Regions from separate parts of the Arthrobacter sp. D1-17 genome, predicted to be linked through region 1. Evidence: predicted binding sites of a transcription regulator. Region 1 holds the regulator's gene; each other region holds the start of a gene.
What was found. Region 1 encodes HrcA, which represses chaperone genes, less so after heat shock. Its sites were predicted from a motif close to TTNGCACTCGNNNNNNNCGAGTGCNAA; they were not measured.
Positions count from the first base shown of each region.

Region 2: a site for HrcA is predicted at 6,670-6,696, ahead of groES (co-chaperone GroES). Genes of this name have one in related genera too.
Region 3: a site for HrcA is predicted at 1,961-1,987, ahead of M1E01_RS06085 (FmdB family zinc ribbon protein). Genes of this name have one in related genera too.

Region 1 covers NZ_CP096382.1:1,939,613-1,949,870, reverse strand. Annotated here, with positions in the region: gene M1E01_RS09175 (16S rRNA (uracil(1498)-N(3))-methyltransferase) at 1-657, opposite strand, end outside; gene dnaJ (molecular chaperone DnaJ) at 660-1,787, opposite strand; gene hrcA (heat-inducible transcriptional repressor HrcA) at 1,845-2,858, opposite strand; gene M1E01_RS09160 (DUF3097 domain-containing protein) at 3,068-3,919, shown strand; gene ftsH (ATP-dependent zinc metalloprotease FtsH) at 3,916-5,949, opposite strand; gene M1E01_RS09150 (hypothetical protein) at 6,122-6,355, shown strand; gene M1E01_RS09145 (hypothetical protein) at 6,562-6,717, shown strand; gene M1E01_RS09140 (DUF4870 domain-containing protein) at 6,986-7,405, shown strand; gene hemW (radical SAM family heme chaperone HemW) at 7,539-8,768, opposite strand; gene lepA (translation elongation factor 4) at 8,805-10,258, opposite strand, start outside.
Region 2 covers NZ_CP096382.1:1,274,561-1,284,818, forward strand. Annotated here, with positions in the region: gene tsaD (tRNA (adenosine(37)-N6)-threonylcarbamoyltransferase complex transferase subunit TsaD) at 1-877, shown strand, start outside; gene M1E01_RS05995 (glutamate--cysteine ligase) at 950-2,101, opposite strand; gene M1E01_RS06000 (glycoside hydrolase family 3 N-terminal domain-containing protein) at 2,574-4,010, shown strand; gene M1E01_RS06005 (shikimate 5-dehydrogenase) at 4,099-4,896, shown strand; gene M1E01_RS06010 (class I SAM-dependent methyltransferase) at 4,942-6,171, opposite strand; gene M1E01_RS06015 (hypothetical protein) at 6,224-6,625, shown strand; gene groES (co-chaperone GroES) at 6,856-7,149, shown strand; gene groL (chaperonin GroEL) at 7,237-8,847, shown strand; gene M1E01_RS06030 (acyltransferase family protein) at 9,130-10,258, shown strand, end outside.
Region 3 covers NZ_CP096382.1:1,300,141-1,310,398, forward strand. Annotated here, with positions in the region: gene M1E01_RS06075 (AAA family ATPase) at 1-423, shown strand, start outside; gene cpaB (Flp pilus assembly protein CpaB) at 692-1,423, opposite strand; gene M1E01_RS06085 (FmdB family zinc ribbon protein) at 1,573-1,866, opposite strand; gene M1E01_RS06090 (5-formyltetrahydrofolate cyclo-ligase) at 2,014-2,622, opposite strand; gene galU (UTP--glucose-1-phosphate uridylyltransferase GalU) at 2,713-3,618, shown strand; gene M1E01_RS06100 (GNAT family N-acetyltransferase) at 3,625-4,245, shown strand; gene M1E01_RS06105 (hypothetical protein) at 4,344-5,333, shown strand; gene M1E01_RS06110 (hypothetical protein) at 5,438-5,767, shown strand; gene M1E01_RS06115 (hypothetical protein) at 5,815-5,994, shown strand; tRNA gene M1E01_RS06120 (tRNA-Ala) at 6,063-6,135, shown strand; gene M1E01_RS06125 (helix-turn-helix domain-containing protein) at 6,192-6,473, shown strand; gene M1E01_RS06130 (hypothetical protein) at 6,657-7,526, shown strand; gene M1E01_RS06135 (hypothetical protein) at 7,577-8,014, shown strand; gene M1E01_RS06140 (ATP-binding protein) at 8,119-8,649, shown strand; gene M1E01_RS06145 (hypothetical protein) at 8,690-8,962, shown strand; gene M1E01_RS06150 (DNA polymerase IV) at 9,535-10,258, shown strand, end outside.

The sequences.
Region 1 (10,258 bases):
TGTGACCTCCCGCTGGCTGATACCGCCTTCCGGACCAACGATCAGCAGCACCTCGCATGGCTCCTGGCTCCGGAGCGCGGCTTCCTGCCACGCCTCCAGCACTCCGCGCAGGGGCCTGACGGCGTCTTCATGTAGGATCACCGCCAGCGCGGCGTCCGCCACCTGCTTTACCAGGCCGGAGGTGTCGACGGCGGCACGCACCTCCGGGATCCAGGCCCGGCGGGCCTGCTTGGCCGCAGCAGAGACCGCCGACTGCCACTTGCCGTGGGCCTTTGCAGCCCTTTCGCCCTTCCAGCGCACAATGGACCGGTCGGACTGCCACGGAACCACCGCGTCGATCCCCAGCTCCGTGGCTGTTTCGATCGCCAGTTCATCGCGGTCGCCCTTGGCCAGGGCCTGGACGAGCACCAGGCGGACCGCAGGGCGGTCCTCCTCGGTGACAGACGAACATTCGACGGTCAGCTCCGCGGGCGCCGCCTTGGTGACAGTGCCCGTGAGCCGCCGTCCGGCGCCGTCGGCGATGTCCACAGACTCCCCCGCCGCCAGCCGCCTAACTGTCACTGCATGGCGTGCCTCGGCACCGTCCAGCACGAACAGCGAACCCTCGCGAACCTCATCCAGGGAACCTGCGGGCGTGAAGAATACCGGGTTGCTCACCGCTACAGGTTACCGAAGCGGTCCCGGAGCTTTGCGAAGACGCCGCCGCTCGCGGCCAGCTTCCCCTCGGAGTACTGCTCGCCGCGAAGCTTGGCCAGCTGCCGCAGCAGGTCCTCCTGGGCGGCGTCGAGTTTCGTGGGCGTCTCGACCTGCAGATGCACCTTGAGGTCTCCGCGGCCGTAACCGCGCAGGTGCGTCACGCCCAAGCCCCGGAGAGTGATGATCTCACCCGACTGCGTTCCGGCCTTGACGTCGATGTCCTGCTTTCCGTCGAACGTGTCCAGGCTCAGTTCGGTGCCGAGCGCGGCCGCAGTCATGGGGATGTGCAGCGTGGCATGCAGATCGTCGCCGTCGCGAACGTAGGTGGGGTCGTTGTTGACCCGGATTTCGACATAGAGGTCGCCCGACGGCCCGCCGGCAGGGCCGGCCTCGCCCTGTCCGGAGAGCTGGATGCGGGTGCCGGTGCCAACGCCTGCGGGAACTTTAATCGTCAGCGACCTGCGGCTGCGGATGCGGCCCTGGCCGCTGCACTCGTTGCAGGGATCCTTGATGACGGTCCCGAAGCCCTCGCACGAGCCGCAGGGTGCGGATGTCATGACCTGGCCGAGGATAGAGCGGACCGCCCGCTGCACCTGGCCGCTGCCGCCGCAGATGTCGCAGCGTTCCGGATGTGTGCCTTCACGGCAGCAGGAGCCTTCACAGGTGGGGCAGACGACGGCGGTGTCAACCTCAATTTTCTTGTTCGCTCCAAAAACGGCGTCGCGCAGGTCGATGCGTACGCTGATGAGGGCGTCCTGGCCGCGGCGGACGCGCGAGGCGGGGCCGGCGGTGCCGCCGGCGCCGAAGAAGGTGTCGAAAATGTCCTGGAACGCGAAGCCCTGGCCCGCGTAGCTGCCGCCGCCGAAGCCGTTGTCCGTGCCGTTCTCGTTGCCCGTTGTGTCATAGACCCGCCGCTTCTGCGGATCGGAGAGCACCTCGTAGGCGTGCGTGACTGCCTTGAAGCGGTCAGAAGCCTCGGGTCCGGGGTTGACGTCCGGGTGCAGGGTGCGGGCCAGCTTTCGGTAGGCCTTTTTGATTTCTTCTCCGGTGGCTTCCGGGGAGACGCCAAGAACGTCGTAGTGGCTGCTCAAGTTTGTATCTCTTCCTGGTTATGGTGCCTGGGGTGCCTGGTTTCGCGGGCCGCGGGGTTACGGGCCGAGAATCCTCGAAAGGTAGCGGGCCACCGCTCGGACGGCGGCCATGGTGGTGGGATAGTCCATCCGGGTGGGCCCGAGGATGCCGACCTTGGCGGTGGCGTCCGGCCCATAACCGGTGGCGACTACTGACGCCTCGGCCAGCCCGTCGTAGGGGTTTTCCCGTCCGATGCTGACAGCGATGCCGCGGTGGTCCTGAGCCATCTCGCTGAGGAGGCGGAGCATGACCACCTGTTCCTCGAGCGCTTCGAGGACCGGGCCGATGCTGAGCGGGAAGTCGACGTTGGAGCGTGCGAGGTTGGCGGTGCCGGCCATGACCATGCGGTCTTCCCGGCTGCTGTGCGAGAGCACCTCAAGGGCCTTGCTCAGGGCCTGCGCTGCGGGGCGCTCATTGGGGGCACACCCCGCGACGACCGCCGCCGAATGCTGGGCCAGCTGTGTCAGCGGGGTTCCGGCAAGGCCCGTCAGGAAGCGGGTGCGGAGGGAGGTCAGCGCATCATCGCTGAGTTCCTGGCCTACGTCGATAACACGCTGCTCGACCTTCCCCGAGTCGGCTATCAGCACGATCAGGACCTTGCGGGGTGCCATCTGCACGAATTCGATGTGCCGCACCACGGCGCGGCTCAGGTGCGGGTATTGCACGACGGCGACCTGGTTTGTCAGTTGCGCCAGGAGCCTGACGGTACGGTCCAGGACGTCGTCGAGGTCCTCGGAGCCCTCCAGCAGGGACTGGATGGCCCGCCGTTCGGCGGCCGACAGCGGCTTCACAGCCGAAATCTGGTCGACGAAGAGCCGGTATCCCTTGTCGGTGGGAATCCTGCCGGCGCTGGTGTGGGGGGCAGTGATGAGCCCCTCGTCTTCCAGCGCTGCCATGTCGTTGCGGATGGTAGCGCTGGAGACGCCCAAGTGATGGCGTTCAACAAGAGCCTTGGATCCCACGGGTTCTCGGGAATGAACGTAGTCCTCGACAATGGCGCGCAACACTTCGAGCTTGCGCGGTTCGCTCACAATCCACCTCCGATCGACCGTTACTTGGGCAGCAGCAGGGCAGCGCCGGAATCCACGGTTAGCACTCGACATCCCTAAGTGCTAACAAGTCTAATATGAGACCGCCCGTTGTTAGCATTGGTACCGCTTCGGGCGAAATTCCGGAGCCGTTCCGACGGAAGCCTGTCCGGTGACGGGCGGCCGACTCCTAGTGCAAAGCGGTGTTATCGATGCAGTACCAGTCCTGGGGCCCGCAGGAGATGTCAGCGCCCGCCAAGAACGAGTTGCCCGAAGTTCCCGTGCAGCGCGGAATGGTTCTCGAAGATGTCCAGTCCGGTTGGGTGGGTGCTGTGACCCGGGTGGAGAAGTCAGGCGGTATGCACGTTGTGGCCCTCGAGGACCGCCGTGGCAAGTCACGTTCCTTCAAGCTCGGTTTCGGGTTCCTGCTGGAAGGCCGGCCCATCCGGCTGGTGCCGCCTGCTCCGGCCGCCCGGCAGGCCGGCTCGGTTCCTGGCCGGACGGCCTCCGGGTCCGTTCGCGTCGAGGGCCAGCGCGCCCAGGTGGCCAAGGCCAGCCGTATCTGGGTTGAAGGCAAGCATGACGCCGAACTGGTTGAGAAGGTCTGGGGAGATGACCTTCGGGTGGAGGGCATCGTCGTCGAGCCCCTGCACGGCATTGACGATTTGGCGGGGGCGGTGGCAGCGTTCCGTCCCGGGCCCGGCCGCAGGCTGGGAGTCCTCGTGGACCACCTCGTTCCCGATTCCAAGGAGTCCCGGATCGCGGAGGCTGTGATGGCCTCTCCCGGCGCAGCGGGAAATGTGCTCATTGTGGGCCATCCCTACGTGGACGTCTGGCAAGCGATCCGGCCCTCGGTCCTCGGCATCGCGCAGTGGCCCGTGATACCCCGCGGCACCGACTGGAAGACCGGGATCCTCGCAGCTTTTGGCTGGCCGCACGAGACGAAGGAAGACATCGGGCTGGGCTGGCAGAAGCTGCTGGGGGCAGTGCGCACCTACGCCGACCTTGAACCGGCCCTGCTGGGCAGAGTGGAGGAAGTCATCGACTTCCTCACGGTGCCCTAACTCTCCGCCTGCAATGCGGGCTCGTTCTCCCCGGGGTCCTGTTGCAGCGGGGCCGCCCCTGTCCGCCCGCCGCCTGCTACGCGGGGACGTTCAAGGCCTGCTGCCTCGTAAATTTCCTGCTCGTCCAGCGTCTCCTTCTCCAGGACCCGGCGGGCCAGCGCGTCCAGCCGCCAGCGGTGCTCCTGCAGGAGTTTGCGGGCGCGCCGGTGGCAGTCATCCACCAGCGCCCTGACCTCTTCGGCCACCGCGTCCAGCATCCCCTCAGAGACACCGGCGAGGCGCGGGTCGCCCTCTTCCGGCAGTACCTGTACCGGCCCGATGCGCTCTGACATTCCCCAGCGGCCCACCATCATGCGGGCCAGATGGGTACTGGTCTGAAGATCGCTTTCCGCGCCGGTGGTGACGACCCCAAAGACCAGTTCCTCGGCTGCCATCCCGCCCAGCGCACCCACGATCCTGCCTTTGAGATAGTTTTCGTCGTAGCCGTACCTGTCGGTGTCAGGTGTGGACAGTGTCACGCCCAAAGAGCGGCCGCGGGGAATAATGGAGATCTTGCGGACCGGATCGGCCCCCGGCTCGAGCATGCCCAGCAAGGCGTGGCCGGATTCATGGAACGCCGTCCGCCTGCGCTCCTCTTCGGGCATCACAACATTTCGTGCTGTCCCGAGCTGCACCTTTTCCAAGGCATCCAGCAGGTCCCGCTGGCTGACGGCTGCGTGACCGCGCTTCACAGCCAGCAACGCAGCCTCGTTCACCAGGTTGGCCAGTTCGGCGCCGGTCATTCCCGGCGTCGCGCGGCTCACAGCGTCAAGGTCCGTGTCAGGGTCCAGCCGCACATTCCGGGCATGGACCCGCAGGATCTGTGCCCGCCCGTTCTGGTCCGGGGCGTGAACCGTGATGGAGCGGTCAAAACGCCCGGGGCGCAACAGCGCCGGATCCAGGACATCCGGCCGATTCGTCGCGGCCAGGACGACAACGCCCTCCGAGGAGGAGAAACCATCCATCTCGGTCAGGATCTGATTCAGGGTTTGCTCCCGTTCATCGTGTCCCCCCACGGTCAGCGACCCCCCGCGCTTGCGGCCAATGGCGTCAATTTCATCTATGAAAATGATCGACGGCGCGGCGTTGCGGGCCGCTTGGAAAAGCTCACGCACCCGGCTGGCCCCGACGCCAACCACCATTTCCACAAATTCAGACGAACTGGCGTGGAAGAACGGCACGCCCGCCTCACCCGCCGTCGCCCGGGCCAGGAGCGTCTTCCCCGTCCCGGGAGGACCGCTGAGCAGCACTCCCTTTGGCGGTTTCGCACCGATCTGCTGATATTTCCCGGGTGCCTTGAGGAAGTCGACGACCTCAGAAATCTCAGCCTCCACCTCATCGATTCCGGCGACGTCCTTGAAGGTGACCCGTACCTTACCGGGATCCACGGGCTGGAATTTCTTGCCGCCTCCCATCCCCAACAGTCCGGACTGGCGCTTAAGCAGCCACAGGTAGAAGAGCACCAGTAGGAGTATGGGGGCGACTGAGATCAGCAGATTGAGGAGGATGCCCCGCTCCTGGACCACGGGGGTCGCCCTGACAATAACCTCGTTGCGTTCCAGCGCACCCAGCAGATCATCGGTTGCAAAGACGGGCCGCTCAGTGACGAACTGGCGGTACATCGTGGCGTCGGACCCCGGCAGCTGCCTTTCCTGCCGGAGGCTGCCCTCGATGGTGTTGGCCCGGGAAAAGATCTCGGCCACGTTGTTGGACGCCACCTGGGATTTGAATTCGGTATAGGAGACGGGCTGCGGCCTTCCCGACTGGTCCTGCAGCGACAGCATCACGAAAACACCGAGATACAGCACCAGTGCCCAGAGCATGGCTTTCCACCAGCCGCCGGGCGCCGGGGCGTTTTCCTGACCGCGGGTCCCGGACCTGTCATCAGCCAGCCCTTCCGTGCGCCATGGGACAGGCCAGCCGGGCCGGCCGCCCCCGCCCGGCTGTACCTCCTGTTGGCCCTGCTGGCCCCTGGGTAAATGATCTGACATGACCGCCACCTCCCCGCCTTACCGGTACTGCACGTTCACCTAAGGAAGATTTATACCGCCGCGCGATTCCGGTCAACGCCCGCACCCTGCTGCAACGCGGGCAGCGTAGACACGCCGAACCGCCCCTTGTACTCTGGATTTCCCAGCCGTCCCATTGTTTTTGGGGGTCGCAGTGGCAGAGCCCGATACAGATGACGAACACTTCTGCGAACTCGAGCAGAACAGTTACCCCGCGAAGCATTTCGGCATAAGCCCGGATGGGCAGATCATCCACATCAAGGTCAGGCCCAACTGGAACAATCCCGGCCAGGGGCACACGCTCACCGGATGGGACGTCTGGTTCGAAGGCAAGGAAGTTGATTTCCAGCCGGAATGGGACTTGAGCAGAGTTTGGCCGCGGCCGTGAAACCTGGCAGCGTTGGTTGAGCCGATTAAGACAACGGTTCATCCGTCTGCTGGGGAACGGTACCACCCGGCTTCCCGCTGCCTTGGGCCTGGACAATGACCCCGAGTGGCTGAACAAGTCACGCGTGAGGAGAATGTTGCGCGCCGTGCGAGCCCGGCGAATGCAGACGCTGCTCGGCGTCCCCCAGCTCTTTGTCGGGACACGGGTTGACAGGGAAAGGGGCCCCCACCACGGACTGGCCGAAGCTCGACCCCGCAGCCGCTGGGCTGCCTGCGCAGCTGTCCGTGGAACTGTACAAGCAGCAGGTCACCGAGGCGGCCGCCGCGAGGGCCAACGAGCAAAAAGCCTACTTCTGTCCCTGAACCGGCCGCGTACTTTTGGTTCCTCCTCGGCACCGGCGCCGTAATTACACTGGCCGGCGCTCTGCTTCCCCTCAAGGCACAGGGCAAACCCGGCACTGCCATGCTGTAGCTGGATTCTGCTGGCCGGGGAGCCGGTCGTCCAATGCGTTCGCGACCCAGTATTCTTGGAAGGGCGCCACTCGCGCTGCCGCCGTCCGGTTCCGCCGGGCGGCCGCGAACCTGAACTACCGGCAACACCGCACCAACGCACGTTTAAGGAAGACACACCGTGGCAGACGACGCTCGAGACCGCAGGGACCTCCAGTCCGGCCCTGACCGGCCCCAGTACCATGGCGTGCCTGCGAATGCGCTTCCGCTGACCGCCAGCGAAGACCGCCAGTGGGCAACCCTGTCGCACTTCGGCGGCATCCTCGGCTGCGTGCCGGCACTGCTGATCTATCTGATCTTCAAGGACCGCGGCCCGTTCACCGCCCAGGAATCCAAGGAAGCCCTCAACTTCACCCTGCCGCCTACCATCGCTGCTGTCCTGGCCAACCTTTTGGTACTGCTCCCGGTGGTGGGCAACATCTTCGCCGTGCTCGCGACCCTGATCTGGATTGCACTAACGTGCTTCTCGGTCTCGGCCGGCATCCACGTGAACCGGGGCCAGCCGCACCGCTACCCGTACAACCTCCGCTGGATCAAGTAGTCCCCACCCGCGAACTTGTGCCCACGCCCGCAGGGTCCCCTGGCCGTGGAGCCGCTCCGGCGAGGGCCCCGGCCCGAGCTTTGCGCGGGCAGCGAGCCGGATCGGACTTGCGAGGTTAGGGTGCGGGTGGGGACTAGTCCGGCAGGATCCTGCGGACCACCGCATCAGCGAGGAGGCGTCCCTTAAGCGTCAGGACGAGCCTTCCGCGGAATGCCTCAGTGGGCTCCACGAGCCCGTCTGCAATAAGGCCCGCAACACCGCGCTTGCCCTGATCGGACAGCATATTGACAGCGAGCCCTGAGGCCAGGCGCGTCTCGAGCATGACCCGTTCGATGGCCCGCGTCCCCTCGTCAAGGGTCTCGCGGCCGGCTGCGGGTGACACCCCGGAACCGAGCCTGCCCGCGTAGGCGGTCGGGTGCTTTACGTTCCACCAGCGCACGCCGCCGACATGCGAGTGCGCGCCGGGTCCGACGCCCCACCAGTCATCCCCGCGCCAGTAGGCCAGGTTGTGGCGGCATGCCTGTTCGGCAGTGGCCGACCAGTTGCTGACCTCATACCAGCGGAGGCCGGCGTCGGTGATCATCTGGTCGGCGAGTTCGTATTTGTCGGCATGGTCGTCGTCGTCTATTCCGGGAACTTCACCCCGGCGGATCTGGGCGGCCAGCTTGGTGCCGTCCTCAACGATCAGCGCGTAGGCGCTGATGTGGTCCGGCTGGTACGACAGTGCCGTCTCCAAGGAAAAGCGCCAGTCTTCAAGGGACTCCCCGGGAGTTCCATAGATCAGGTCCAGGCTGACTGCGAGCCCGGCGTCGCGCGCCCACTGCACCACAAGCGGGACACGGCTCGGACTGTGGGTGCGGTCAAGGACCTTCAGCACGTGCGGCACCGCGGACTGCATGCCGAAGGAAACCCGCGTAAAGCCCGCATCGGCGAGCAGCTGCAGGGATTCCGGCGTGACTGAGTCCGGGTTGGCTTCGGTGGTCACTTCGGCGCCCGGTTCGATCCCCCACCGGTCTATGGCGGCACCGAGTATTCTGGCCAGGTCCTCTGCCGGCAGCAGTGTCGGCGTGCCGCCGCCGAAAAACACGGTGCGCAGCTTCCGGGCAGGCAGGCCCGACTGCTCGAGGACCCGCACGGCAAAGTCCACTTCCGAGATGGCGGTGGAGGCGTAGGCGTCCTGGGACGCGCCGCCGCCGAGTTCGGTTGCGGTATAGGTGTTGAAGTCGCAGTAACCGCAGCGCACCGCGCAAAACGGGATGTGCACATAGAGCCCGAAGGCCCTGTCGGCTGCACCGTCCGCCGCCTGCTGCGGCAGCAGGCCGTCCGACGGCGCTGGGTCACCCAGGGGAAGAACGCTAGGCATGTGTGCGGCCTCCGGAGGTTCCGGCCACGGTCATCACTACTTCTTGGCCTTGTCCTTGGATTCGTCGGTGGTCAGGGCTGCGATGAAGGCTTCCTGCGGCACTTCCACGCGCCCCACCATCTTCATGCGCTTCTTGCCTTCCTTCTGCTTTTCCAGCAGTTTGCGCTTACGGGAGATGTCACCGCCGTAGCACTTTGCCAGAACGTCCTTGCGGATGGCTCGGATTGATTCACGTGCGATGATGCGCGAGCCGATGGCTGCCTGGATCGGCACCTCGAACTGCTGGCGCGGGATGAGCTCGCGCAGTTTGCCGGTCATCATCACGCCGTAGGCGTAGGCCTTGTCCTTGTGGGTGATGGCGCTGAAAGCGTCCACCTGTTCGCCCTGCAGCAGGATGTCCACCTTGACCAGGTCGGCAACCTGTTCGCCGTCAGCCTTCCAGTCCAGAGAGGCGTAGCCGCGCGTCTTGGACTTGAGCAGGTCAAAGAAGTCGAAGACGATCTCGGCCAGCGGCATCCAGTACCGCAGCTCAACCCGGTCTTCGGACAGGTAATCCATGCCGCGCATGACGCCGCGGCGGCCCTGGCACAGCTCCATGATGGCACCGACGAACTCGTTGGGGGCCAGGATGGTCGCGGCCACCATGGGTTCGCGGACCTCATTGATCTTTCCGGAGGGGAACTCGCTGGGGTTCGTCACGGTGACCACGTTCTTGTCCTCGAGCGTGACCTCGTAGACCACGTTCGGCGCGGTGGAAATCAGGTCCAGGTTGAATTCGCGTTCGAGGCGCTCACGGACGATCTCCAGGTGCAGGAGGCCGAGGAAGCCCACGCGGAAGCCGAAGCCGAGGGCTGCGGAGGTTTCCGGTTCGTAGATCAGGGCTGCGTCGTTCAGCTTAAGCTTGTCCAGCGCGTCGCGCAGCACAGGGTAGTCGGTGCCGTCCAGTGGGTAGAGGCCTGAGAACACCATCGGCTTGGGATCCGCGTAGCCGCTCAGGGATTCCGCAGCGGGCTTGGCGAGGTTGGTGACGGTGTCGCCCACCTTCGATTGGCGGACGTCCTTCACGCCGGTGATGAGGTAGCCCACCTCGCCGACGCCGAGGCCCTTGGAGGGCGTCGGCTCCGGGGAGCTGACGCCGATTTCCAGGAGCTCATGGCTGGCCCTGGTGGACATCATTTGGATGCGCTCGCGCGGATGCAGCATGCCGTCAACCACACGGACGTACGTGACGACGCCGCGGTACGTGTCGTAGACGGAGTCGAAAATCATGGCGCGGGCAGGTGCCTCCGGATCACCGACCGGGGCGGGAAGGTCGCGCACGATCTTGTCCAGCAGCGCTTCGACGCCAACTCCGGTCTTCCCCGAGACCAGCAGCACGTCCTCGGGGTCCCCGCCGATGAGGCTGGCCAGTTCGGCGGCGTACTTCTCGGGCTGGGCGGCGGGGAGGTCGATCTTATTCAGGACCGGGATGATGGTGAGATCGTTCTCCA
Region 2 (10,258 bases), 670 kb from region 1:
CGGCCTGGCGGGAGCGCTGATGGTGGGGGTCTGCGCGGCCAAAGCCTTGGCCGTTGCCACCGGAAAACCGCTGTACGCCATCAACCATCTTGTGGCCCACGTGGGTGTCGGCCTGCTGGATGCAGGGCAGGGGACACTGCCCGCAGGACACGGGCCTGCAGGGAATGGTCTTCCCGGTAACCTCGGGGCCCTCCTCGTCTCCGGCGGCCACACGGAAATTCTCCGGATCCGCAGCATCACCGACGACGTGGAACTGCTCGGCTCCACCATCGACGACGCGGCAGGGGAGGCCTATGACAAAGTGGCCAGGATCCTCAACCTGGGCTACCCGGGCGGTCCCGCCATCGACCGGATTGCCCGGAGCGGGAACGCCAAGGCCATCCGCTTTCCGCGGGGCCTGACGCAGCCGAAGTACATGGGGACGGCGGAGGAACCGGGACGGCACCGCTACGACTGGTCCTTCAGCGGCCTGAAGACCGCCGTGGCCCGCTGCGTGGAACAGTTCGAGGCCAGAGGCGAAACCGTGCCGGTGGCCGACATCGCTGCGGCCTTCCAGGAGGCCGTGGTGGATGTCATCACCTCAAAGGCCGTGCTCGCCTGCCGCGAGCAGGGCATCAGCAGCCTCCTGCTCGGCGGCGGGGTAGCAGCTAACTCGCGTCTCCGCCAGCTGACCGAACAGCGCTGCTCGGCCGCCGGCATCGTGCTGCATGTACCGCCGCTGGACCTTTGCACGGACAACGGAGCGATGGTGGCGGCGCTCGGCGCGCAGCTGGTGATGGCGGGCATTTCGCCCAGCGGCGTCACGTTCGCACCCGACTCGTCCATGCCCGTCACAACGGTTTCGGCGCCGGCGGCAGCCCCGGCAGTCGCCGTTTAGCCCCAGCCAGCGCCCGGCAAAACGAAGCCGGCTAACGCGGCCGACTAGGGTTCCTGCCCGGGAAGGCCGGGCTTATGCCGTGGGGCCGTTGCGCATCTGCTTCACCAGATCCAGCACGACGGCCTGGAGGTTGCCTCCGTTTTCTGCCGACACGCGGCGCTGCCGCTCGTATCCGGCGCCGCGGCTGATGATCTTTTCAACGTCCGCCAGCTCGTCGGCGCAGCCCAGCTTCGCAGCAACGGGTTCCAGCCGGTTCAGGGTTTCCAGCAGATGGTCGGTGACGAGCTGCTCGTCGCCCTGTGCGTTCAGGATGATGATGGCTTCCATCCCGTACCGGGCCGCGCGCCACTTGTTTTCCTGGACGTGCCACGGGGGCATGGTGGGGATGGTGCCGCCGTTGTCCAGCGTGGTGGAGAATTCGTGGACCAGGCACTGGGTCAGCGCAGCTACGGCGCCCACTTCCTCCAGCGTGGCCAGGCCGTCGCAGATGCGCATTTCGATGGTGCCCAGGGCCGGTACCGGCCGGATGTCCCAGCGGATCTCGGAAATCGTGTCGATGACGCCGGTGGTGAACATGTCCTGGACGTAGGACTCGTACTCTTCCCAGGTGGCGAACTGGAACGGCAGCCCTGCGGTGGGCAGCTGCTGGAACATGAGGGAACGCTGGGAGGCGTAGCCGGTGTCCTCGCCGCCCCAGAACGGGCTGGACGCGGACAGCGACTGGAAGTGCGGAAAGTAATTGACCAGCCCGTCGAGCACCGGAAGCACCTTGTCCCGCCGGTCGAGACCCACGTGCACGTGGACGCCGTAAATCACCATCTGGCGTCCCCACCACTGGGTGCGGTCGATCAACTTGGCGTACCGTGCCTTGTCCGTGACGGGCTGGAGCTGCGGCGGGCTGAAGGGGTGGCTGCCGGCCGAGAACACCTCTACGCCCATGGGATCGGTGACTTCGCGGAGTGCGGCAAGGGACCGGTTGAGGTCCTCCTTGGCTTCGGCGGCTGTTTCGCAGATCCCGGTCACAAGCTCAACGGTGTTGAGCAGCAGTTCCTGCTTGATGTGCGGGTGTTCGTCGTCCTCGTTCAGCTCCGGGTGCTTTGCCGACACACCGCGCAGCACCTCGTTCGCCACGGAGGCGAGTTCACCGGTCTGCGCATCGACGAGCGCGAGCTCCCATTCCACACCAAGAGTTGATTGCCGGGATGAAGCGAAATCAATCTTCATGTGTTCCTCTCGCTAAACTGCTGTCCCGTCGCTGGCCGCTTCTGGCAGAACGACTGGCAGGGGAACGGTCATCCAAGTCTAGTGCAGGGGTAGCATCGGGATGATGGCTTGGCAACACAGAACGCGTGACAGTGACCACAGGAGCTTTCTCGGCGACCCCGGAAAAACCCCTGGGAAAACCCGCAGGAAAAACAAGCAATCACTGGCCGCGGCCGCGCTGTCGGTGGTGCTAGGCGTCAGCGCCTGCACACCGCCGGAACAACAAGCGGGGCCACCGGGAGCCACTTCGGCGGCCCCTGCGACGGCAGAGGGCTCCCCCGCCTCGTCGGCTCCACAAGGGAAGAAAACGACGACGGCGCCACGGCCTCCGGCGTCAACGCCTGCTAAGGGGGCAGCAGTGAAGGGCACGGCACCGCTGGGCTGGGGACCGCAGCAACGGGACCAGGACGCCGCGGCCGCCGCTGTGGCCAGAATGACACCCGGCCAGAAGGCCGGGCAGGTACTGCTTCCGTTTTTCTCCGGCCTCAATCACGAGGCGCAGGCCGCCACCATCGAACGTCTGCATCTGGCCGGCTCCATCATCATGGGCGATAACGTCCCCCGCAGCCCAGACGGGCTCGTGAACGTCCGGGCCATGACCGACGTGGCGCGCCGGCTCGGTGAGGCATCCCGCTCAGGCGGCCGCACGTGGCCCGGCATGATCGCCGTCGACCAGGAAGGAGGCCTGGTGTCCCGGCTGGGGGCCCCGCTCACGGCATGGCCTTCTCCCATGAGCTACGGGGCCGCCGGGAGCGTGCCCCTTGCAACCGAGGCCGGCAAGGGCCTGGCCGGGGAACTGGCCGCCCTGGGCTTCACCGTTGACTTCGCGCCCACGGCTGACCTGACCGTGGGGCCCGGCGACCCCACCATCGGCGCCCGGTCCATGTCCGCCGACCCGAAGGCAGCCGGCGACCTGAGCATCGGGTTCTCCCGCGGCATGCTGGCGGCCGGCGTGCTGTCCTCCGTCAAGCACTTCCCGGGCCACGGTTCCCTGACTGTGGACTCGCACCTGCACATGCCCGTCCAGCCGGCAACGGTTCCGCAGCTGAAGGCCAGGGACTGGAAACCCTTCCAGGCGGCCGTCGCGGCGGGAACGCCCATGATCATGATGGGGCACATCGCCGTCCCTGCACTGGAGCCGGATGTGCCGGCGTCCCTCTCCAAAGCCAGCTATGCGGCGCTTCGGAACATGGGGTTCAAGGGTGTCGCGGTGACCGACGCCCTGAACATGAAAGCGGTGAGCGCCCGGTATCCGGGCGGTTCAGCGGCGCCGGCAGCGCTGGCCGCGGGCGCGGACCTCCTGCTGATGCCGACTGACGTCTACGCCGCCCATGCAGCCATCGTCGACGCCGTTACTTCCGGCAGGCTCCCGGCCTCGCGCCTCGACGAAGCCGCGCGCCGGGTAGTGACCATGATGCTGTGGCGGGCACGGACAGCTCCCCGGAACCATGGCGCCGCTGCCGGTAGCACCGCAGGGACGTCAGCGAAAGTGTCCGCCCGCGCCGTAACGGTAGTCTCCGGGCCATGCCGGGGCCCGCTGGTGCCCGGCGCTGTCCGGCTGGCAGGAGGCACCGCCGCGGACCAGGCGCTTTTCGCCGCTGCAGCGCGGGAGGCAGGAATTACCTTGGGGACCGGCCCCCTGGTGACCTTGATCGGTTACCGCGGTGCCCCGGCGGGCGGAGACATTGCCGTGGCTCTCGATGCACCCTGGCCGCTGGCAGGATCAGCCGCCCCCACCAAGGTGGCGCTCTACGGACGGACGCCGGGCGCCTTCAAGGCGCTGCTGGCGGTGCTGGCAGGCAAGGCTACGGCTCCCGGAAAGCTGCCGGCCGCCGTCGGGCCCTACCGGCAGGGCAGCGGCTGCCGTTGAACACTTTGCCTGTTCAACGGCTGGCCGCCTTGTCCGTTCAATGCCGCCTTGCCCGTTTAATGGAGGGGTGCCGATTCTGAATAAAGACATGACCCTGTGCATCTCGCTCTCGGCCCGGCCGAGCAACAACGGGACCCGCTTCCACAACTATCTGTATGACCAGCTCGGGCTGAACTGGATCTACAAGGCCTTCGCCCCCACAGACCTCGCCTTGGCGATCGCCGGCGTCCGCGGCCTCGGAATCCGGGGCTGCGCCGTCTCCATGCCATACAAGGAAGACGTGATTGCCCTGGTTGACGCCATGGACCCGTCCGCGAAGGCCATCGATTCAGTGAACACCATCGTCAATGACGCTGGCCGGCTTACGGCCTACAACACCGATTACACGGCGATCGAGCAGCTGCTGGAACGCAACGCGGTGCGCGCGGACTCCTCGGTACTGCTGCGCGGGGCGGGCGGCATGGCCAAGGCCACCGCTGCAGCCCTGCGGGATGCCGGCTTCCGCCATGTCACCATCGTCGCCCGGAATGAAGCCACAGGCCGGGCGCTGGCTGGCCTCTACGGCTTCACATGGTGTGGTGAGCTGGGCGGGGCCACGGCCGACATGATCATCAACGTCACGCCCATCGGCATGGCAGGCGGCCCTGAGGCAGATTCCCTGTCCTTTCCCGCTGCCGCGGTTGAGGCGGCCGAGGTGGTGTTCGACGTCGTGGCCCTGCCCCCCGAAACTCCGTTGATCAAAGCTGCCAGGGCTGCGGGCAAGAAGGTCATCACCGGTGCGGAGGTGGCCACCATCCAGGCGCTTGAGCAGTTTGTGCTGTACACCGGCGTCCGCCCCACGGACCAGCAGGTGCGCGACGCCGAAGCCTTCGTCCGGGCGCAGTAGGTCCGGGCCCAGTAGGTCGGGGCCCAGTACTGTCCGGGCAGAAGGCTAGACCGGCTCCACCGAGACCGCCACCCGCTCTTCGCCGATTCTGGTGAGGACCAGGGTGGCGGTCTTTTTGCCCGCCTTCTTTGCGGCCGCTTTTCCGCCCGGCAGCAGCTGCTTCCTGAGCTCCTCGGGAGTGACGGCGGTGCCTCGTTTCTTGATGTCCAGGACTCCGATGCCGTTGTCCTTCACCCAGGTCTTGAGTGACTTCACGCTGTAGGGCATGACCTTTAGGACCCGGTACGCCCGGGCGTACGGCGTATCCACGGCCTGCGGGGCGCAGATGTAGGCGATGTGCTCGTCCAGGAGGTGTCCGCCAAGCTGCAGGGCCAGGTCGGCCACGAGTCCGGCACGGATTACCGCCCCGTCCGGCTCGTAGAGAAAGCCCTCAACCGGTCCCACCGGGGCTGCCGGTCCGCCGTCGAAATCCTCCCCGCTGGTGAGTTCCGCCGCACCTGCCGGGCCGAGCAGGAGCGCCGCGCGCCGGATTCCCGGCCGGGCCACCGCGTTGAACCAGAGGGTCACTTCTGTAACATCGCCGCCCACGGAGACCCACTGGGCCTCGCAGCCCGCCGGAATGGCTTCGTGCGGCATGCCTGGGCCCATCTTGACGCCGACGGGCCGGCCCGCCGCGGCGAGGGATTCCACGAAGGACAGCGGCGGCGAAAACGCCTCCGGGTCCCAGATCCTCTTGGTCCCGGACGTGGACGTCGTCCTCCGCGCAGGATCCAGCCAAACCCCGTCCTCGTCACCCAGCGGAAGGGAGGTGGCGTCCGAATGCACCACCGTGGCCTGCGGAAACGGAATGAGGTTGATGGTGGCGCAGGCGGCTGTGGTTTCGTCCCTCTCCACGGCTGTCACCGCGACGTCCAGGGAAGCCAGTGCCATGGCATCAGCGCCCAGGCCGCATCCCAGGTCGGCCACGTGCCGGACGCCCGCCTCGGCGAAGCGCTGGGCGTGCCGGGCGGCCACGTTGAAACGGGTTGCCTGTTCCAGGCCCGCCTGGGTGAACAGCATCTGGCGGGCGAACTCGCCGAACTTGCCCTCGGCCTTGGTCCGCAACCGCGACTGTGTCAGCACGGCGGATACCAGCTCGGGGGAGTGGCCGGCCTTGCGGAGACGGGAAGCCAGCGCCATGGACTCGTCCTCGCGGTAGGGGCCAAGCGATGCCAGCAACTGCCACCCTTCCTCGGTCAAAAGCTGTGCGATCTGGTCCTGCGGTGCGTCAGACATGGGTTCAAGCCTAGTGGAGTGCAGGCCGCCGCTTCCCGATAGGGTGGTTTGAATGGACTTCAGCGCACCGCCCAGCCCAGACAAGCCCGCCGACAACCAGACCGGTCAGGTCCACCGTGCACATCCTGCCCGGTATGCCCGCCCCGTGCTGATCGTGGGGGCAGGCGGCGTCATCGTTTGCCTCGTCCTGCTGGGCATTATCTTCCTGCTGGACTCCTTCAACTCCACTGTCTATTCCGTGGGCGGCAAGAACATCAACGATGCGACCGATGAAGCCCGCCAGATCCGGGACCTGTACGTGGGCGCACGCATCGGAGCCGTGGTGTTCCTTGCTGCTTCGGCGCTCGCCGCAGCCGCTGCCGCCGTCGCGCTGGTCCGCTGGGGCAAGGACCTTTCAACCGGCGGGGACGACGGCGGTGAGGACGTCGGGTTCGATGCCCTCACCGGCCGCTGAGGGCCGCCAATCCGCCCGTTCCGTCTGTTACAGCAGATGAACTTCTGGCACTCGCCTTGACCGAGTGCTAACCCCTTACATAGAGTCATCATTAGCACTCTCCCTAGGAGGCTGCTAACACATGAAAAACTGCCAGCCTGGCTGCTGCCGGCACCGCGACGACGGTCTGCCGCCAAGGCGCGACAGTTTTACTGTCCATGAATTTTTGCTGACGAAAAGGAGAGGTCCGAGTGTCGGTCTCTATTAAGCCTCTTGAGGATCGTATTGTTGTCCGCCCGCTCGAAGCCGAGCAGACCACGGCTTCCGGCCTGGTTATCCCGGACTCCGCACAGGAGAAGCCGCAGGAAGGCGAAGTTGTAGCAGTAGGCCCCGGCCGCTTCGAGGACGGCAACCGCGTTCCGGTTGACGTAGCCATCGGCGACGTCGTCATCTACTCCAAGTACGGCGGAACCGAAGTCAAGACCGGCGGCGAAGAGTACCTCGTGCTGTCTGCCCGCGACGTTCTGGCGATCGTCGTAAAGTAACTCTTTGGATCCCCGTGCCGCCGGTGCCGCCCGACTTTTGTCTGGCTCACCAGCGGCACGGGGTTTCTGTCTTGAAAGGACAAAACCATGGCAAAGCAGCTTGCGTTCAACGACGCTGCCCGCCGGTCTCTTGAAGCCGGCATCGACAAGCTCGCCAACACGGTCAAGGTGACGCTTGGTCCCCGCGGCCGCAACGTCGTGCTGGACAAAAAGTGGGGTGCTCCCACCATCACCAACGACGGCGTGACCATCGCCCGTGAGGTTGAGCTCGACGACCCGTACGAGAACCTTGGCGCCCAGCTGGCCAAGGAAGTCGCCACTAAGACAAACGACGTCGCCGGCGACGGCACCACCACCGCCACCGTGCTGGCGCAGGCCCTGGTCAAGGAAGGCCTGCGCAACGTGGCCGCCGGCGCCGCTCCGGGCCAGATCAAGCGCGGCATCGAGGTTTCCGTCGAAGCCGTTGCCGCCCGCCTGCTCGAGAACGCACGCCCTGTTGAAGGCACCCAGGTTGCCAACGTGGCTGCCATCTCCGCTCAGAGCGAGGAAATCGGCGAGCTCCTGGCCGAAGCGTTCGGCAAGGTCGGCAAGGATGGTGTGATCACCATCGAGGAATCCTCCACCACGCAGACCGAGCTCGTCCTCACCGAGGGCATGCAGTTCGACAAGGGCTACCTGTCCCCGTACTTCGTCACGGACGCGGAGCGCCAGGAAGCTGTCCTCGAGGACGCCCTCATCCTGATCAACCAGGGCAAGATCTCCGCAATCCAGGAGTTCCTGCCGCTGCTGGAAAAGGCGCTGCAGAGCTCCAAGCCGCTGTTCATCATCGCCGAGGACATCGAAGGCGAGGCCCTGTCCACGCTGATCGTCAACCGCATCCGCGGCACCCTGAACGTCGTTGCCGTCAAGGCTCCCGGCTTCGGTGACCGCCGCAAGGCCATGCTGCAGGACATCGCCACCCTCACCGGTGCGCAGGTTGTCTCCCCGGAGCTCGGCCTGAGCCTGGACACCGTCGGCCTGGAGGTCCTGGGGACTGCACGGCGCATCACGGTCACCAAGGACAACACCACCATCGTTGACGGTGCCGGTTCGGAGGAGGATGTCGCTGCACGGGTTGCCCAGCTGCGTGCCGAGCTGACCCGCACCGACTCCGACTGGGACCGCGAAAAGCTGCAGGAGCGCCTGGCCAAGCTGGCTGGCGGCATCGGCGTGATCAAGGTCGGCGCTGCCACCGAGGTTGAGCTGAAGGAAAAGAAGCACCGCATCGAAGATGCCGTGTCCTCCACCCGCGCAGCCCTCGAAGAAGGCATCGTGGCCGGTGGCGGCTCCGCGCTGATCCACGCGCTGAAGGTACTCGACGAGGATCCGGCAGTGACGGCCCTTGAAGGTGACGCGGCAGCTGCCGTTGGAATTGTCCGTCGTGCACTGGTCCAGCCGCTGCGCTGGATCGCCCAGAACGCCGGCCACGACGGCTACGTCGTGACCGCCAAGGTTGCCGAGCTGGAAAACAACAACGGCTTCAACGCCAAGTCCGGCGAGTACGAGGACCTGATCGCGGCCGGCGTCATCGACCCGGTCAAGGTCACCCGCGCGGCCCTGCGCAACGCGGCTTCCATCGCTGCGCTGGTGCTCACCACCGAAACGCTCGTGGCTGAGAAGCCGGCCGAGGACAACGAGCACGCAGGCCACAGCCACTAGGCTGCTCACGCCTGAACGTTCGGGGGAGGCCCGGTCCAGCTGTTGCCGGGCCGGGCCTCCTTCGTCCCATCCGGCGTCCCTGACTCCGTCTGCTTCAGCTGAGAGTCCGGTCACATCCCGCGTGTCCAACTGGTCCGAAAAATCACGAAACGGTAACGTAGATGCTTTGTGCTGCCGTTTGAGGGATTGTCTGTGCCAGAAGCGATAACGAGGGAACCGGCAGGAACCCTGCCGCGCGGGGACGCACCAAAGGAAGCCAGCCGCGAGCCGCGGGCCGCAAGGCTGAAGGCAAAAGCCGGCTACCGGCCCGAAGTCCAGGGTCTGCGTGCCCTTGCTGTGCTCATGGTGGTCACCTACCACGTCTGGCTGGGACGCGTTTCCGGCGGCGTGGATATCTTCCTGCTCGTCTCCGCCTTCCTGCTGACCCTGTCCTTCGTCCGCAAAGTGGAGACCGGCACTCCGTTGCGTTTGGTCCGCCATTGGCTGCACCTGTTCAAGCGGCTCATCCCGGCTGCCGTCGTGGTGATCCTCGGTGTCCTGGCAGGCACCTGGCTGGTGATCCCCCAAAGCCGCTGGCCTGATGTCCTGAACGAGGCATGGGCGTCGCTGCTCTACCGGCAGAACTGGCTGCTCGCCGAAACCGCCGTCGACTACTACGCCCAGGACCATGCAGGGGCCAGCCCGCTGCAGCATTTCTGGTCCCTGTCCATCCAAGGGCAGGTGTTTATTCTCTGGCCGCTCATCTTCGCCGCGGCCGAACTGATCCGCCGATTCCTGCACAGCCGGTTCCTGCAAAGACGCCGGGACGTCAGCTACCGGCAGGTGCTGCTGGTGGCCTTTGGCGGTCTCTTCGTCGTGTCCCTGATCTTCTCGATCGAACAGACTTACACGAACCAGGCGTACGCCTATTTCGACACCCGCACCAGGCTCTGGGAGTTCGCGCTCGGATCGCTGCTGGCGCTGTCCCTTCCTTACGTCAAGCCCGGCAAGGTGCTCCGTGTCGTGCTGGGCTGGGCAGGGCTCGTGGCCATGATCTCCTGCGGCCTCGTCCTGACCGTGGACCGGTCTTTCCCCGGCTTCATCGCTTTGTGGCCCACACTGGCCGCCGCAGCCATCATTATCGCCGGCCAGAGCGGCAGCCGCTTCGGCGTGGACCGGATCTTGAGCTCAAGGCCCTTGGTGGCACTTGGAGACAACTCCTACGCCCTGTACCTCTGGCACTGGCCCATCCTGGTCCTGGCGCTTGCGGGCACGGGAATCGAACAGCCCAACCTGGTCCAGGGCCTCGCGATCGTGGCCGGCTCGGTGGTCCTGGCCGTGCTCACGACCCGCTTTGTGGAAAAACCGCTGCGCGAATGGCATTGGCCCCAACTGCGGGCCTGGCGGACCGCCGTCGTCATAGTTGCCTGCG
Region 3 (10,258 bases), 640 kb from region 1:
GTCTTCACCGATCCCTCGGCGTGCGCCGACCGCATCGGCGGCTACCTCGGGCTCGAGAAACCCGCACCCGCCGTCCGCGGAATGGGTTCGCCGAACTTCTTCGATGAGGACGTCACGGGCTTCGACGACGGGTCCTATGCATCCTTTCCTGACCAGGAACGTAGCTATGAGCCGGAGCCCGGCCACAACGTGGGCTGGCACGCTAAGGACCAAGCAGAACGTGTCGACGCGGACCAGGACGGGCAGTTCCCGGACGGGCAGTTCCCGGGAGAGCAGTTCCAGGGTAAGCAGATCGGTGCTGGGCAGGCTCAGGACCGATCCGACCTCGCAGAGGGTGGCCCCCGGGAGCTTACAGAGCCCGGCGACATCATGGATGATGGATATCCCGGTGGCAGCAGGGACCGGAGGGAGAACGCCGGATGAGCAAGAGCGAAGCGGAGCATGAACCGCCAACGAATGCGCAGCCTTCCCCGGAAGCCCCCGCTGCCGGGAAATCCGCAACTCAACAGGCAGCTAAGGCGCCCGTGACACCGGGCGGCGCGGTTCCAAAGAAAGCTGCAGAGGATGATCCACGGGCATGGGGAGACGCTGAACCCGAGGGTGACCGTGACGCCTGGCTCAGGGAGCAGAGGCCGCCTCACTGGGGCTGACGCCAGGGTGGGGCTCTGCCCGCCGGTATTTTCGTAGGTGGTCATCGGGGAGGCGGGCTCACCAGAACGAAGAAGAGTTTGCCCTGCGTTGAGGCTCCCGCTAAAGCGCTGGCCTGGGACGGGGTGGCGGCCACGACCATCAGGCCGTCGGAATCGCCGGCGGCGAGCCACTGCCCGCTTTGGCCTTCACGCTCTGAAGTCCAGAGAACCGGCACCGCCGCCGCCAGTACTTTGGAAGCCGATTTCTGTTCGTAGCCCACGCCGCTTGTCAGCACAACATCGACGAGCTGGCCGGGCGATACCAGCTGGATCGATGTGGGATCTGCCATCCGCAGCGGAACCGCGGCCGAACCCGGCGGCGCTCCCGTGAGCAGGCCGGGCCCGACGAGCTGGGCGTCTGTAAAAAGCTGCCCCTTCCTGAGCGGCGCAGCGAGCTGCTTGCCACTTACCTCCGCGGTTGCAGCAAAGGTTCCGCTGGAGAGAACGGAGGGCGGAACATTCACGGCAGAGACATCAGTGCCGCCCAAGGTATGCCCTGCAGGCAAATCCCGTGCCGCCACCATGGCCTGGACTGTGTGGGACGGTGCCGGAGTCAGCTGGTGGACCGTGATTCCGGCCGCCACACACAGGAGCAGCGCGACAGCGAGCCTGCGGTTGCGGTTCAGCCAGGCACCCAGACGTCCACGCCGAGGGCGTCCTCGCGGCGCGGGCAGCGGTATGTGCCGGCGGGAACGTGCGGCGGTCGCGGAGGGAAGCAATCTGATACCTGGCATGACGACACGCTATGAAACGTCCCGGCAGGCGGACAGATGAAGCCGGCCGTATGTGGAAACGGCCGGCACAGCCGAACGCTATGTGGAAACCAGGTTGTGGAGACCAGGCTGTGGAAACCAAGTCCCGGCCCCACGACGGGCAGACGGCTTTAGCTCGCGGCGGCCGCGGGTGCGGGAGAAGAAGCAGAGGCTGCAGGCGTTGCTGAGGAAGCAGCAGGCGCAGCCGAAGAAGCAGAGGGCGACCCTGAAACAGTGCTGCCCTTTGAGTCGCGCGAATCGGTCCGGTAGAAGCCTGAGCCCTTGAAGACCACACCGACGCTGTTGAACTTCTTGCGTAGGGTCCCCTGGCATTCGGGGCAGGACGTCAGAGTGCTGTCAGTGAACGACTGCACGATGTCGAAGGCATGGCTGCAATCTTTGCAGGCATAGGCATACGTGGGCACTGTAGATCCTCCTCTTGGACAAACGACAGGTCCCGTGCTGCCGGGTACCTTCCTTGGCCGGATCCCGAAGGAGATCCGTGCGGGAGGGGCTCTTTTAGCAGTCGCAGGGCCTGAGTGCCAATTCTCTCACCTCGCTGCGCAAGGGCATTAGGTCAGCCGGATTAGGCCTGACGGGGACAGAACCGCATCGACAGGCCGGTCGAAGCCCTCGGCGGGGATGCTGGAAGGCGGCAGGAGTTCGGCGTCGAAAATGACCGCGGTCCTGGGCACCTGCACGCCGTTGGACTCGGCCTTCGCCAGGAATTTGTCGTAGTACCCGCCGCCTTGGCCGATCCTGTTGCCGCTCATGTCGACAGCTGTGGCAGGCAGGAAGATTCCTGCCACAGTTCTCATCACGTCCAATCCCTGGCGCTCCCCGTCCGGCTCCTGGATGGGGGCGTAGCGGCTGCGGACAAACTTCACGGCCGGATCCCAGAAAACCCAGCCAAGAGTCCGGTCTGGTTCGCACACCGGCAGCAGCACCCTGTGGCCTGCGTTGTGAAGCGCCGAGATCAGCGGGAGAGTGGGTGGCTCAAAACCGACGCCGAGATAAGCCGTGAACGTTGACGGCCTGCCGCCGGTAATGGTCTGCGCCCATGACAACCCGTGCAGGGCTATTCCCGCCGCTGCAGCCGCAAGGGTCTCCGGCTGCATTCCCGCCCGGGCTATCCGGTGCTGCAAGCGGATTTCATCCTTCGACAGGGTCTCTCGTGACATGGCGCCTCGTCCTTCGCGTGCAATGCTGTCCGGCCAGCCGAGGACCGGAAGCATTAACCGTATGAATGTTCCCTCCGATAGATTAGTCCAGTGACTTCCACTAATCCTTCAGTCCGCAAGGCCGTCATCCCCGTAGCGGGACTCGGCACCAGGTTCCTGCCTGCCACCAAGGCCATGCCCAAGGAGATGCTGCCGGTGGTGGACAAACCGGCTATCCAGTATGTCGTTGAAGAAGCCGTTCAGGTCGGCCTGAGCGATGTCCTCATGATCACCGGCCGCAACAAGCGTGCGCTGGAGGATCACTTCGACAGGGTTCCCGCGCTAGAGGCAACGCTGGAGGCCAAGGGCGACACGGCCAAGCTGGAATCCATCCAGGCCGCCAGCAACCTGGGCGACATCCACTATGTCCGCCAGGGAGATCCCAAGGGGCTGGGCCACGCCGTGCTGCGGGCGCGCCAGCACGTGGGGCAGGAGCCTTTCGCAGTGCTGTTGGGCGATGACCTGATCGATGCCCGGGACGAGCTTCTCAGCGTCATGATTGAGGTGCAGGCGAAGACCGGCGGCTCTGTCGTGGCACTCATCGAGGTGGAGCCGTCCCAGATCAGCGCCTATGGCTGTGCGGACATTTCCGAAATTGACGGCGAAGGCTATGTCCGGATCAACAAACTCGTGGAGAAGCCCGACGTCGACGAGGCGCCTTCGAACCTGGCTGTCATCGGCCGCTACGTCCTCCACCCTGACGTATTCGATGTCCTGGAAAAGACCGAACCCGGACGCGGCGGCGAGATTCAGCTGACCGACGCGCTGCAGGAACTGGCTGGCCGGGACGGCGAAGGGGGAGGCGTGTACGGAGTAGTCTTCCGTGGCCGCCGCTACGACACCGGCGATAAGCTCAGCTACCTTAAGGCGTGCGTCCAGCTCGCGATCGACAGCGAGGACCTCGGACCCGGTCTGCGTGAGTGGCTTGGCGAAGTTGCCGCCGGACTGACCAAGTAACTTCCAATGAGGGTCAGCCACATCTGGCCGGTCACACTGGAATGCGGCGATATTGTTCTTCGCCCCATCCGGTACCGGGACCGCAGGGAATGGACCGAGGTCCGTTCGCGGAACAGCGAGTGGCTGGCCCCCTGGGAAGCTTCCAACCCGGCCCCTGGCGGGGGGCTGCCCGACTACCGGCAGATGGTCCGGTCGCTCAAGGCGCAAGCGGCTCAAGGCACGGCGCTGCCGTTCCTCATCACAGTGTGGACGCCCGGGCAGCGGGAGCCTGTCATCGTCGGACAACTGACGGTGTCCTCCATCGTATGGGGTTCTGCCATGATGGCGACGTTGGGCTACTGGGTGGACCAGGCGCGGGCCGGGCAGGGCATCGCTCCGACCGCGGTTGCCATGGCCACCGACCACTGTTTCCGGACGCTCGGGCTGCACCGCATGGAGATCAATATCCGACCCGAGAACAAGCCAAGCCTGCGTGTCGTGGAGAAGCTCGGCTTCCGTGACGAGGGATACCGCCCACGGTTTCTGCACATCAACGGGCAGTGGGCCGACCACCGGTCTTTTGCATTGACGTCGGAAGATGTTCCGGAGGGGCTGCTCAGCAGGTGGCTGCGCTCAAGGCCAGCCTGACACCCTGCCGCTTTTAAATCCAATGATTTGAGAGTCGGTGAGCGACACACCGAGACGAATGCCACAAGGGGTGCAGTATTACTCATACGGTTTTGTATGTGGACTTCCCTCTGAGCAGCTCAGTCATCCTTGTGGTCGCTGTTGCGCTGTGGATGGTCTGGGTTGCCCCTTACGTGCTCCGCAACGGCAGGCACCGCTTCCAGGTTGCCGGTGACCTGATGCTGGAGAGCGTTGACCACGAAACTGCAAACCAGCAAGCCGGCACGGTCCTTCACATGACCGTCCAGCAGGAGAATCGCATGGATACCAGGAAGAGCAGCGCATCCGCAGCGGGCTTCACGCCGGGCCAGCCCGGGGGCAAGTCCGCCACGAAGCCCAAAGGCGCTTTCCGCATCCGATATGGACGTGCCTCGATCGCCCTGGCCGGGCTCCTGTTCTTCGCCACTGCCTTGGTCACCGGCGTCCTGCTGCTGTTCGGTGTCGGTGCGGGCTTTGTTCCCCCGGTATCGTTTCTGGCGGGCTTGGCCGCCGTCGTTCTTCTCCGCTCGCTCGCCGTCCGGGACCGCCGCAGGAAGGTCAGTGCTGCCTTCTCGGCAGCGATGGGAGCACCCGCTGAACGGGAAAACCGTACGCCGGTTGCCGACGCGCATCCGGAAGCGGGAGATGCCACTGAACGTCCCGAAAGCACTTTGTTCGACGCCGAGGCAGTCGAGTCCCGGCCAAAGCCCCTGACCGCCGTCGAGCTGCGCGAAGCTGCCTTGGCTGTAGCGATCGCTGCCGGGGACAACAGCGGCTTGGCCGCTGCAGCCCAGCCGGCTGCCAGCCGCCCCGCCGAAGAAGCCCCCAGCTGGGAGCCTGTCCAGGTTCCCAAACCCACCTATGTCGAGGCAGCCAAAGCGGAACGCCCCGCCCCGGAGCCTCTTGACCTGCCCGAGGCGCCGAAGTCGTCGGGGAAGCCTTCGCTCAAGCAGGGTACGGCAGCTGCACCCGCCGTTGCAGCTCCGACTGCCGGGCCAGCGGGCCAGCAAAGCAAAGCGCAAAGCGCATTGAGCAACCTGGATGACGTCCTGCAGCGCCGCCGCGCGTAGCCCATACTTTCGGGGGGGACGTCACCACCGATGACGGGTTTCCGGAGGCGCTGGCGGGGGTCGACGTCGTCATTGACTGCCTGGAAGGGCAGAGCGGTAAAGCGATGAGGCAGTCTGCTGCCGGCGGCGCGCTCCTGATATCGGCAGCGCTGGAAGCCGGGGTCGCCAAGGCAGTACTTCTCTCTATCGTGAACTGTGACCAGACGGGCTATGGTTTTTACCCGTCGAAGGCGGACAAGGAACGGGTCTATGCCAGGGCGGCGCTGGAAACCGCCACGGTGCGTGCCACGCAGTTCCACAGCCTAGTGGCCCGGCTGTTCTCCGCCGGCTCCAAGGTGCGCCTCATCCCAGTGATCCGGGACGCACAGCTCCAGTCCATTTCGCCGGCGACGTGGCCGCCGCCCTGCTCGAGGAGGCGCTCGCTCCGGTATTAGGACAGCAGCACAAGCTGAGGACGATTGGCGGGCCGGAGGTCCAGGACATGACGTCCATGGCCCGGACCTGGAAGCGGGTCACCGGCGGCAAGGGCCTTGTTGCACCGCTGCCGCTGCCGGGCCCGATGGGCACGTTCCTGCGCGAAGGCCGGAACCTCGTGCCCGGTCAGGCCTATGGCCGGGAGACATTTGAGGCCTGGTTGGCAAAGAGGCGGGAAAATTTGTAGCCTAGGGAAACCGGCGTTGTGGTTCTCTGGACAGTGGTTGTGGTTCTGAGGATGGAGTCAGCGTCCAAGGGGTTATAGCTCAGTTGGTAGAGCGCTTCGTTCGCATCGAAGAGGTCAGGGGTTCGAATCCCCTTAGCTCCACAGATTCCGCGCTTTTTGCGGGCGGCAGCCTTGAGAATAAACACTTTGGTAACACTTTGCCGCATCGCCATGTGGACCAGGTGTGGCGGCGGAAGTTCGGGAAGCAGCCGCCGAAGCCTGACACCGTCCAAACCAAAGTCCGCGTCGTTCGCCAGCTGCTCAGCGAGGGCACAGAGGTCAAGGCTGCGGCGGAGGCTGTCGGCTGGTCGCGCGCCACCCTGTACCGCTACCTGAAGGAGTTCGGCCCGGAAAAGGTGCCCGAATCGGCGGTCGAAACGCGCAAGCCACGCAGCAAGTCCATCTACGCGCCCAGCCGCCACCGCACTCCGGGGTCCTGATTCTCCAAAGCCCCGGAAAAGCTGAGCCGCAGCGAACCGTTTACTGATGGAGACCTGGCTGGTCTCGCCTATGTATGGCCCACGGCGGAGGTAGGTGAGCGGATAAGATTGGGCTGGACGGCGTCCGTGTGTTCGCGGTCTACGCATGTTCCGTGGGGACCGGCGATATTGGGGGAGCAACTGATGGCTAAGCACGTCGATTACATCAACATGACCAAGAAGCAGTCCGAGTCGGCCTTCCGGGAGTACCTGGATGAGCGCGGGCCGGCGCTGGAGCGGCTGCGGGAGGCGCTGGTGGCGGACGGCCAGGACCCGGACGCCATCCTGGACGGGTCCATTGAGAGCCTGGTTCCCCTGTGGCGGTGGATCCTGGCCCACCTCACGGTGTTCGACGCACCCGGCGGCGCCACTGATCCGAACAGCGTGCCGCGGGAACAATGGCCCTCCTGGGCGCGGCATGAGTATGAGGTAATGCACTCCCTGTCCTTGGAGTCACTGTTCCTGCTGGACGGACTGGTGTCCTACTTGGGCGACGTCGTGCAGCAGCACGCACCGGAGGCGCGGTGGGAAATCGCCCGCCACCGCATCAAGCGATACCACCTCAACAAGCACCCTGTCCTGGTCAGCGGCACAGGGGAGGACCATCACTACCTCCCCGGACTGCCGAGGGTCCACGCCTACAGCAGTCTCACCGGCTTTCGTGAGTCTCCGGATGACACGATGGCCGAGTACGCACGCCGCCTCATCGAGCAGCTGAACCGCGGCGACATCGAGGACGAGGAGATGGCCGAAGAGGAGCCGCTCGTGGAGGTGGAAGACCTGGGCGATGACGAAATCCGCGGCCGCGAGCTTGAGGTGTCGCTGCGGGAGGACATCGGCCACGAACATAGCCGGGTGGTAGACCGCATGGTCAAAGCCCTCAAACAGGAAGACGGCATCACCCGCGCCCATCGGGAGGACCGCGAAGTTCTCCTGGTCGCCACCCCGAGCTGGAGCACAGACCGGCTCCACCAGTGGGTCAGCAACTATCTTGAGAACAAGATCTCCGACTGACCCCGGGCCGCCCATGGGAAGATACCCGCAACGACAAGCAAAGGGGCGGCATGGAATTTGACGAGAAGCTGCGCAGCTGGGCCGAGGGGCTCCACCATCTGGAGGCAGCCACCGAGCTTTTGATCCGGGCGTTCAGCGGCAGGTTCGCCTCCCCGGCTAATCCCTGGGTTGTTATGGAGGACGGCGAACTGTGGATCGATTTCCCGGCCATCCCGGATTATATTGGCGGGCTCTCAGACGCGGAACGGCGATTGCTGTTGCTGACCGCGTCCCTGGGCGGGGGCGCACCGGTGGATCTGTCAGAAGTCCTGCCAGGCATGGACCGCCACAACCTTGAGCTGGTCCTGGCCGCCGTATCCCATGCCGGCGGCACCCACGAACACTCCACACTGGAGTACAACCCGGACGGCACCCATTCGATCAGCCGCCAGACAAGTCTCTACCCATGGCCCGCCCGCCGGGAGCAGGTCAGTCACGGGAGGGACTGACCTGGCTCTCTTTTCCGCAGGGGCGGGGAGAGGGTTTCTGGACTCCGCACACATGAGAGGTAGCAAGAGGGCAACCGCCCACCTACTTCTTTGAGGAGATCATCATGGCCACGATCAACACTTTCCCCGGCTCCCCGTTCCGGCGCGCACTTGCCGCCAGAGTCCAGGCCAACGTCCCCGTCGGCGTTAGCGGTGAACCCGGGCAGGGCAAGACCGCCAGCATGGAATCAGCTACTTCCGGCTGGGGCCGCGTCGTGGAAACCGTCATCGGTTCCAACCGCGAAGCCACCAACTTCCTGGGCGTCATGATCGAGGATGAGGGCGAGATCAAGTACTCGTCCTTCCAGTGGGTTCAGAACCTGAACCGCGCCGAAAAGGGCCTGCTCCTGCTCGACGAGTTCAACTCGTCCGCACCCTCCACCACGAAGGGCATGCTCCGCGTCGTGCAGGAACGCTACGTCGGCGACACGAAGCTGAACGACTCCGTCTCCATCGTGGCCCTGATGAACCCGGTCGAAACCGCTGTGGACGCCTACGACCTCCCGGCCCCGATGGCCAACCGCATGATGCACCTGAAATGGGTTTTCGACACCACCAACTGGCTCGAAAACGTTCTCCTGGCTCGCCGCCGCTGACCTGCACGACCCGGCCGAAGTCATCGACGGTACCGTCCTGGTGAACTGGAAGAACGAACGCGCCGACCGCCTGTTCGCCCTCGTCCAGGGTGTGACCGCGCTGGGCCTGTCCGGTGACGCCGACCTGTGGCGCAAGGCAGCCTTGGTCCTCGCCAAGTGCGCCGAAGGCGGCAAGCCGGACGTGGCTTTCCCATCCGCTCAGAAGCTCGCCGACAACATGCCCAAGGGTATCCGGCGCCTGCCCCAGCAGTTCGCTGGCGCTTTCATGGATCTGTTCGGCAACACGAAGTACAAGGTGGCCGTCGCCAGGTAGAACGGACAGCAACAGCCCCCGGCATCACGCCGGGGGCTGCTGTCCGTCCCAGCCGCTACTTACCTGAACCACCGCAAGACCGGCCAGTCTGGCGGAGATTCACTGGAACCCAGTTGGCCAGGGTCCCGGGAGAGCGGCGCAAATATGCCGCCGATTCTTCTCGTGTCATCAATTCCGACGGCATCCATGAGGGGGCGTTTGCTACTACGTCTGCTGTGTTCACAGAGAGTCCTATGCGCCTCGAACGCCGAGAGCGGTCACTTTGCGCGGCACCCGGGGAATAACACTTTGAGCGTGAACGAGCGTGAATCGGATGTGACCGTACGTGAGGCTCCGTGAGCTTGAATCCGCGAAACAGCGCGCTAGAGCGCGCTTTCGTGAGCACGCGTGAACTCACGTTATCCACAGTTCGCATCGAAGAGGTCAGGGGTTCGGATCCCCTTAGCTCCACAGATTTCCCGGGCTCTACAGCTTTCCCGGGCTCTACAGCTTTCCCGGATCCCGCCCTCCTGGTTGCCAAAGACACTTTGAGGACCGATGCCTGCCAGGGATGTTTAGGGCAGACTGATGGTGTGAGCGGAATCCGGTGGGTGCTGCACGTCGATCTTGACCAGTTCATCGCGGCGGTCGAAGTGCTCCGGCGGCCCGAGCTTGCCGGCAAGCCGATCATCGTCGGCGGCCGGGGCGACCCGACGGAACGTGCTGTGGTATCGACCGCCTCCTACGAAGCCAGGGCCTTTGGCGTCGGGTCCGGAATGCCTTTACGCGTTGCCGCCCGGAAAGTGCCCGGCGCCGTGATCCTGCCCGTTGATCAGGAGGCCTACCTTGCGGCGTCTGAAACGGTGATGGCCACGCTGCGCGAGCAGCCCGGCGCCACAGTGCAGGTGCTGGGCTGGGACGAAGCTTTTGTAGGCACTGAGACAGACAACCCGGAAGCCTACGCCCGGCAGGTGCAGGCCGCTGTTCTGGAGCGGACGCAGCTGCATTGCAGCGTGGGCATCGGCGACACCTTGGTCCGGGCCAAGGTCGCCACCGGTTTCGGCAAGCCGGCCGGCGTCTTCCGTCTAACGTCCGGGAACTGGTTCGAGGTCATGGGCAATCGGCCCACCAAGGACCTGTGGGGCGTGGGAACCAGAGTATCCGCCCGGCTGGCCAAATTGGGCATCAACACTGTCGCCGAACTCGCCGCGTCCGACCCCCAAGACCTGGTACCCGAGTTCGGCCCCAGGATGGGTCCCTGGTACGCGGAGCTCGGACGCGGGGACGGTGCCACCGTTGTGGACGACACCCCGTGGG